Linked DNA regions of Marichromatium purpuratum 984. The protein of the gene in region 2 interacts with the protein of the main gene of each other region in a pairwise test. Links are inferred from orthologs where the notes say so. Each region holds a gene or a part of one and is shown on either strand. Other genes may lie near its edges.

What was found.
Region 1: the proteins of secD (region 2) and pheT interact in binary tests that used the Escherichia coli proteins (3 or more experiments, as listed by UniProt). The link is inferred for Marichromatium purpuratum 984 from one-to-one orthologs.

The regions. Positions count from the first base shown.
Region 1 is NZ_CP007031.1:1,206,447-1,209,758, reverse strand. What follows is about bases 312-3,310. They hold pheT (phenylalanine--tRNA ligase subunit beta), read right to left. Parts: upstream 3,001-3,310; coding sequence 622-3,000; downstream 312-621. Other genes in these bases: pheS (phenylalanine--tRNA ligase subunit alpha), read right to left, coding at 3,170-3,310; ihfA (integration host factor subunit alpha), read right to left, coding at 318-617; MARPU_RS05495 (MerR family transcriptional regulator), read right to left, coding at 312-337. In the rest of the region: more of MARPU_RS05495, read right to left, coding at 1-311; more of pheS, read right to left, coding at 3,311-3,312.
Region 2 is NZ_CP007031.1:3,108,930-3,112,204, forward strand. The notes cover bases 116-3,077. They hold secD (protein translocase subunit SecD), read right to left. Parts: upstream 2,544-3,077; coding sequence 687-2,543; downstream 116-686. Other genes in these bases: secF (protein translocase subunit SecF), read right to left, coding at 116-676; yajC (preprotein translocase subunit YajC), read right to left, coding at 2,703-3,038. Also shown: more of secF, read right to left, coding at 1-115; tRNA guanosine(34) transglycosylase Tgt, read right to left, coding at 3,221-3,275. UniProt on the Escherichia coli protein: Part of the Sec protein translocase complex. Interacts with the SecYEG preprotein conducting channel. SecDF uses the proton motive force (PMF) to complete protein translocation after the ATP-dependent function of SecA.

The DNA.
Region 1 (3,312 bases), 1.9 Mb from region 2 along the record:
GACGCATCTGCCGGAGCAGTTGGTGCGTCTGGTTGAGGTCGTTGCGTGCGCCCTCGCCGCTGAGCTGCTGACGGGCGCCACCGATGGTGAAACCCTGGTCGTAGAGCAGGTTGCGGATCTGGCGCACCATCAGCACGTCGTGGCGCTGATAGTAGCGGCGGTTGCCGCGCCGTTTCACCGGTTTGAGCTGGGGGAACTCCTGCTCCCAGTAGCGCAGCACGTGCGGCTTGACGCCGCACAGCTCGCTGACCTCACCGATGGTGAAATAGCGCTTGCCGGGGATGGGCGGGAGTTCGCCCTCCCCCTGGCTGCCGACGCTACCTTTCGTTTCCGGCATAGGCTTCCACCCGCGATTTGAGCTTTTGGCCTGGACGGAAGGTGACGACGCGACGCGCGGTGATCGGGATCTCTTCCCCGGTCTTGGGGTTGCGGCCGGGGCGCTCCTTCTTCTCGCGCAGATCGAAATTGCCGAACCCGGACAGCTTGACCTGTTCGCCGCGCTCGAGCGCGGTGCGGATCTCCTCGAAGAACATCTCGACGATGTCCTTGGCCTCGCGCTTGTTGAGCCCCAATTCGTCGAACAGATGTTCAGCCATGTCGGCTTTGGTCAAAGCCATACCGTCAATCCCTCAATCGTGCGTCAAGTTCGGACGTCAACCGGGCCAGGATGCGGCCCACCGCGTCGTCGATCACTTCTTCGGTAAGTGTCTGAGAAGAAGCCTGTAAAATCAATCCCAAAGCCAGACTTTTTCGTCCTTTCTCGATGTTGTCGCCGGCGTAGACGTCGAACAGCACCAGGTCGCGCAGCAGCTCGGAGCCGGCGGCGCGGGCGCAGGCGGCGACGGCGGCGAAGTCGACCTCGGCATCGACCACGATGGCGAGATCGCGGCGGATGCTGGGGAAGCGCGAGATCGGACTGAAGCGCGGCGCGACGCCGAGATCCAGCGGGGCCAGTTCCAGCTCGAAGAGGAAGGCGTTGCCGTCGAGGTCGAGTTCGGCGGCGAGCGCCGGGTGGAGCATGCCGATCCAGCCGATCGGCGCGCCGTCGCAGTCGATGCGCGCGCTCTGCCCCGGGTGCAGCGCCGGGTGGACGGCGGCGACGAAGGCGAAGCGCTCGGGCGCGCCGGTGAGCGCGAGCAGCGCCTCGACGTCGGCCTTGAGGTCGAAGAAGTCGGCCGCGCGCTCACCCTGCCCCCACTGCTCGGGCGCCACCGCGCCGAGACTGAGGCCACCGATGGCCTCGCGCTGGGCCAGCCCCTCGGACTCGGGGATGAAGCGCAGCCCGCTCTCGAAGATACGCACCCGCGCCTGCTGGCGCGCCTGGTTGTGGCGGGCGCACTGCAGCAGACCTGGCCACAGGCTGGTGCGCATGCAGGAGAGTTCGCTGCTGATCGGGTTGGCGAGTTTCAGCGGCTCGCGCTCGGGGTCGATGCGCGCCTGCAGCTCGGGGGCGACGAAGCTGTAGGTGATGACCTCGTGATAGCCTCGATCGACCAGCGCGAGTCGCGCGCGATCGGCCTCGAAGGCGCCCTCGGGCACCGGGCGCATGGCGCTGCTGGTGGTGGCCTGGCGCACCGGGATGTTGTCGTAGCCGTAGATACGCCCGATGTCGGCGATCAGGTCGACCTCGTGGAGCAGGTCGAAACGCGCGCTCGGCGGGGTGACGCGCCAGCCGCCCTCAACCGTCTCGAGCGTCATGCCGAGACGCTCGAGGATGTCGACGATGGTCTCGCGCTCCAGCTCGACGCCGAGCACCTGCCCCACCCGCGCCTCGCGCAGGGTGAGCGCGGCGCGTTGCGGCAGCGCCGACTCGGCCACCGCCTCGACCACCGGGCCGGGGGTGCCGCCGGCGATCGCCAACAGCAGCGCGGTGGCGCGCTCGATCGCCTGGCGCTGCAGCTCGGGGTCGACGCCGCGCTCGAAGCGGTGCGAGGAGTCGGTGTGCAGGCCGTAGCTGCGCGCCTTGCCGCTGACGGCCAGCGGCGAGAAGAAGGCGCTCTCGAGGAGCACGTCGCGGGTCTCCGCGCCGACGCCGGAGCCGGCCCCGCCCATGATGCCGGCGACGGCCAGCGGACGGCTGGCGTCGGCGATCACCAGGGTGTCGGCGCGCAGCTCGATCTCGCTGTCGTCGAGCAGCACGAGGCGCTCGCCGGGGGCGGCCATGCGCACCTGGATCTCGCCCTCGACACGAGCGAGATCGAAGCCGTGCAACGGCTGGCCGAGTTCGAGCAGCACGTAGTTGGTGACATCGACCACCGGGGAGATGGCGCGCACGCCGCTGCGGCGCAGCCGCTCCTGCATCCACATCGGCGTGGCGGCGCTGGTGTCGATGCCGCGCACCACGCGGCAGAGATAGCGCGGGCAGGCCTCCTCGGCGAGCAGGCGGACCTCGACGCGATCGTCGCAGACGGGCGCGACCGGGGCGAAATCGGGGCGGGTGAGCGCGGTGCGGTTGATCACCCCGACCTCGCGGGCGAGCCCAGCGATGCTCAGACAGTCGCCGCGGTCCGGGGTCAGGTCGACCTCAATGCAGTGGTCGTCGAGCCCCAGCCAGGCGCGGAAGTCGGTGCCGATGGGCGCGTCCTCGGGCAGCGGCAGGATGCCCTCGGAGGACTCGGCGAGGCCGAGTTCGCTCGCCGAGCAGATCATGCCGAAGGACTGCACGCCGCGCAGCTTGGCCTTCTTGATCTTGAAGTCACCCGGCAGCCGCGCGCCGATGGTGGCCACCGGCACGCGCATGCCGACGGCGACGTTGGCCGCACCGCAGATGATCTGCAGCGGCGCGTCGCCACCGACATCGACGGTGCAGACGCGCAGCTTCTGGGCGTCCGGGTGCTGTTCGAGCGCCTGCACCAGACCGACCACGACGCCGCTGAAGGCGGCCGCGGCGGGCTCCACCGCGTCCACTTCCAGTCCTGCCATGCTGAGCTGATCGGCCAGAGTCTGAGTATCGACCGGCGGGTTGACCCACTCCCGCAGCCATGCCTCGCTGAATCGCATGTCCCGCTTTCCTGTGCTTCGGTCCCGGCACGCGTCGGTGCCGGGGCCTCGATGAAGATGTTGGCGAAAGGCCGAGCGGCTCGGCGCTTTCCGTGGCACCCGCGGGTGCCGTCCCGAGCGGAGCGCGCCGCGCGCCTGGGCTCAGGCGCACGGCGCGCTCCAGCGCGCCTCAGGCGAACTGTCGCAGGAAGCGCAGATCGTTGTCGAAGAAGAGTCGGAGGTCGTCGATGCCGTAGCGCAGCATCGCCAGCCGCTCCACGCCCATGCCGAAGGCGTAGCCCTGGTGGCGGTCGGGGTCGATGCCGACGTGGC
Region 2 (3,275 bases):
TGCGCATCTTGCGGAAGTTCTCGCGCACTCGGTCGAAGACCACGATGGTGTCGTTGAGCGAGTAGCCGATCACCGCCAGCACCGCCGCCAGCACCGTCAGGTCGAAGCTGATCTGGAACAGCGAGAAGATGCCGATGACGACGATCACATCGTGCACCAGCGCCACCACCGAGCCGACGGCGAAGCGCCACTCGAAACGCAGCGCGACATAGATGAGGATGCCGATCAGCGAGAACAGCACCGCCAGTCCACCCTGCTCGCGCAGCTCCTCGCCGACCTGAGGTCCGACGAACTCCACCCGTCGCAGATCCACCTCACCTGCGGCGGCGGCACTCAACGCCTGGAAGACGCGATCGCTGAGTTGGGCGCTCGCCCCCTCGTCATCGCTCCCCGGCGCGAGTCGGATCAGCACGTCCTGACGCGAGCCGAAGTGCTGCACCGTGGCGCCGACGAAACCGCCGGCCTCGAGCGCGCCGGTGACCTCGGCGAGTTCGGTCGGGGTCTCGTAACCGACCTCGATCACGGTACCGCCGGTGAAGTCCAGCCCGAAGTCGAAGCCGCGCAGCAGCATCGACAGCAGCGCGATCACCAATACCGCGCCGGAGACGATCGCGGCTGCACGCCGCATGCCCATGAAGTCGATGTTCAGGGTCTTGGCCATAGCCTTGTTGCGCATGCCGATCTCCTCAGATGGCCAGTTTCTTGACGTTACGACGGCCATAGATCTGGTTGATCATGGCGCGCGAGCCGAGGATGGCCGTGAACATCGAGGTGACGATACCGATGAACAGGGTCACGGCGAAGCCCTTGACCGGGCCGGTACCGAAGCTGAACAGCACCACGGCGGCGATCAGGGTGGTGACATTGGCATCGACGATGGTCGAGAGCGCCTTGTCGTAGCCGGCGCGGATGCTCGCCTGCGGCGTGCTGCCGTTGCGGATCTCCTCGCGGATGCGCTCGAAGATCAGCACGTTGGCGTCCACCGCCATGCCCACGGTGAGCACGATGCCGGCGATGCCCGGCAGGGTCAGGGTCGCCTGCAGCAGCGAGAGCACCGCCACGATCATCACCAGGTTGACCACCAGCACCAGGTCGGCGACCAGACCGAACACCCGGTAGTAGAGCGCCATGAACAGCACTACCAGACCGAGACCGATCATCACCGAGCGGAAGCCCTGATCGATGTTGTCCTGACCCAGGCTGGGACCGATGGTGCGCTCCTCGACGATCTGGATCGGCGCGGCCAGCGCGCCCGAGCGCAGCAGCAGTGCGGTGTTGTGCGCCTCCTCGCTGCTGTCGAGCCCGGTGGTCTGGAAGCGGCGCCCGAAGGGCTCGCGGATGGTGGCAACGCTGATCACCTCCTCGACCTTGTGGGTGCGCTTGACCGGCTCGCCGTCGACCATCTCGGTGGTGGTGCGGTTTTCGATGAACACCACCGCCATCGGCTTGCCGACGTTCTCGGTGGTCACATCGCGCATCCGCCGCGCGCCCTGGCCATCGAGGTTGACGAACACCGCCGGGGAGCCGCTCTGACCGTCGAAGCCTGCCGAGGCGTCGGTGATCTGGTCACCGGTGACGATCACCCGGCGCTTGAGCAGGATCGGCACGCCATCGCGATCGCGATAGAGCCGGCTGCCCACCGGCACCCGCCCGGAGACGGCATCGGCGACGCTGTGCTCGGTGTCGACCAAGCGGTACTCGAGGGTCGCGGTGGCGCCGAGGATCTCCTTGAGCCGGCCGGGATCTTGAGCGCCGGGCAGCTGCACGACGATGCGCCGCTCGCCCTGACGGGCGATGCTCGGCTCGGCCACGCCGAGGGCGTTGACGCGGTTGCGCAGGGTGGTGATGTTCTGCTTGAGGGCGAAGTCCTTGATCTGCTCCTGCTCGGCCGGCTGCAGCTCGGCGCGGATCAGATAGGTGCCGCCCTGCTCGGCGCTGGCGAGCGCGAGGGCGCGGAATTCACGCCCGAGCAGCTTGTCGGCCGCGGCGCGCGCCTCCTCGTCCTTAAACTTGACGAGGATCTCGCCACCGTCGCGCAGCACGGTCAGGTAACGCACCTTGTGCTCGCGCAACTGGGCGCGGATATCGCCGACATAGCGCTCCAGCGCCTGATCGAGCGCGCTCTCCATGTCGACGTCGATGACCACGTGGATACCGCCACGCAGGTCGAGTCCGAGCGACATCGGGTTGAGCCCGAGCGCGCGCATCCAGCCCGGCAGATCGGCCGAGAGGGTCAGCGCGGTGCGATAGCGCTCGGCGAGGGTACGCTCGATCGTCTCCTGACCGGCCAGCTGTTCACCGGAGAGGGCAAAGCGCGCCAACAGCCGACCGTCCTCGGTCAGCTCGACGTCCTTGTAGGGAACCCCGGCGTTGTCGAGCACGGCGCGCACCTCGTCGATGCTCGCCTCGGTCACCTCGGCGCCACGCGCGGCGGTGATCTCGATCGAAGGGTCCTGAGAGAACAGGTTCGGCATCGCCAACAGCAGGCCGAGCAGGACCACGCCCAGGATCAGTAGATTCTTCCACAGGGGGTATCGGTTCATTGCATGTCCAAGTGCAAAGGCATTGGGGATGCCACTGCGCGCAACGGAAAAACGGGGACGCGGATCGCACGCCGATCCAGGGCTGGGGGCGAGATCCGCGAGATGGGTCGCACACGACGACGCCCGAGGCCGATACCGGCCTCGGGCGTCCGCACGATCTTAGAGATCCTTCAGCGTGCCCTTGGGCATCACCGATTCGACGGCCTGGCGACGCACCTTGATCTGAACGCCATCGGCGATCTCGACCAGGATGAAGTTGTCGCCGAGATCGGCGATGCGCCCGGCGATACCGCCGAGCGTGACCACCTCATCGCCCTTGGCCAGGGCCTCGACCATCTTGGTGTGTTCCTTCTGCCGCTTCGCCTGAGGGCGGATCAGCAGGAAGTAGAAGACGACGGCGAACAGCACCAGCGGCAGCAGGGCCATGAAGGAGTCGCCGCCGGTGGCGACCGCTGCTTCACCCTGGGCGAGGGCGTCGGAGATAAAGAAGCTCATATCGGTTCCTTCGGCGATTGGATCGATCTCACCCGATCCAGTGGATGTGGAAACGGACCGACGCGGCCTGGACCGCGCGATCGCGGAAATTCCAGCGCGCGATTATCGCACAGCGCCGGCCAAGATACAGCGTCGCCACCGATCGCGCCGGCGAGGCGTGCGCGCGGCGACGACGCACAGCATCAATCCGTCTGGGCGCGCAGCGCCTTGAACTCGGCGACGAACTCGACCAGCCGA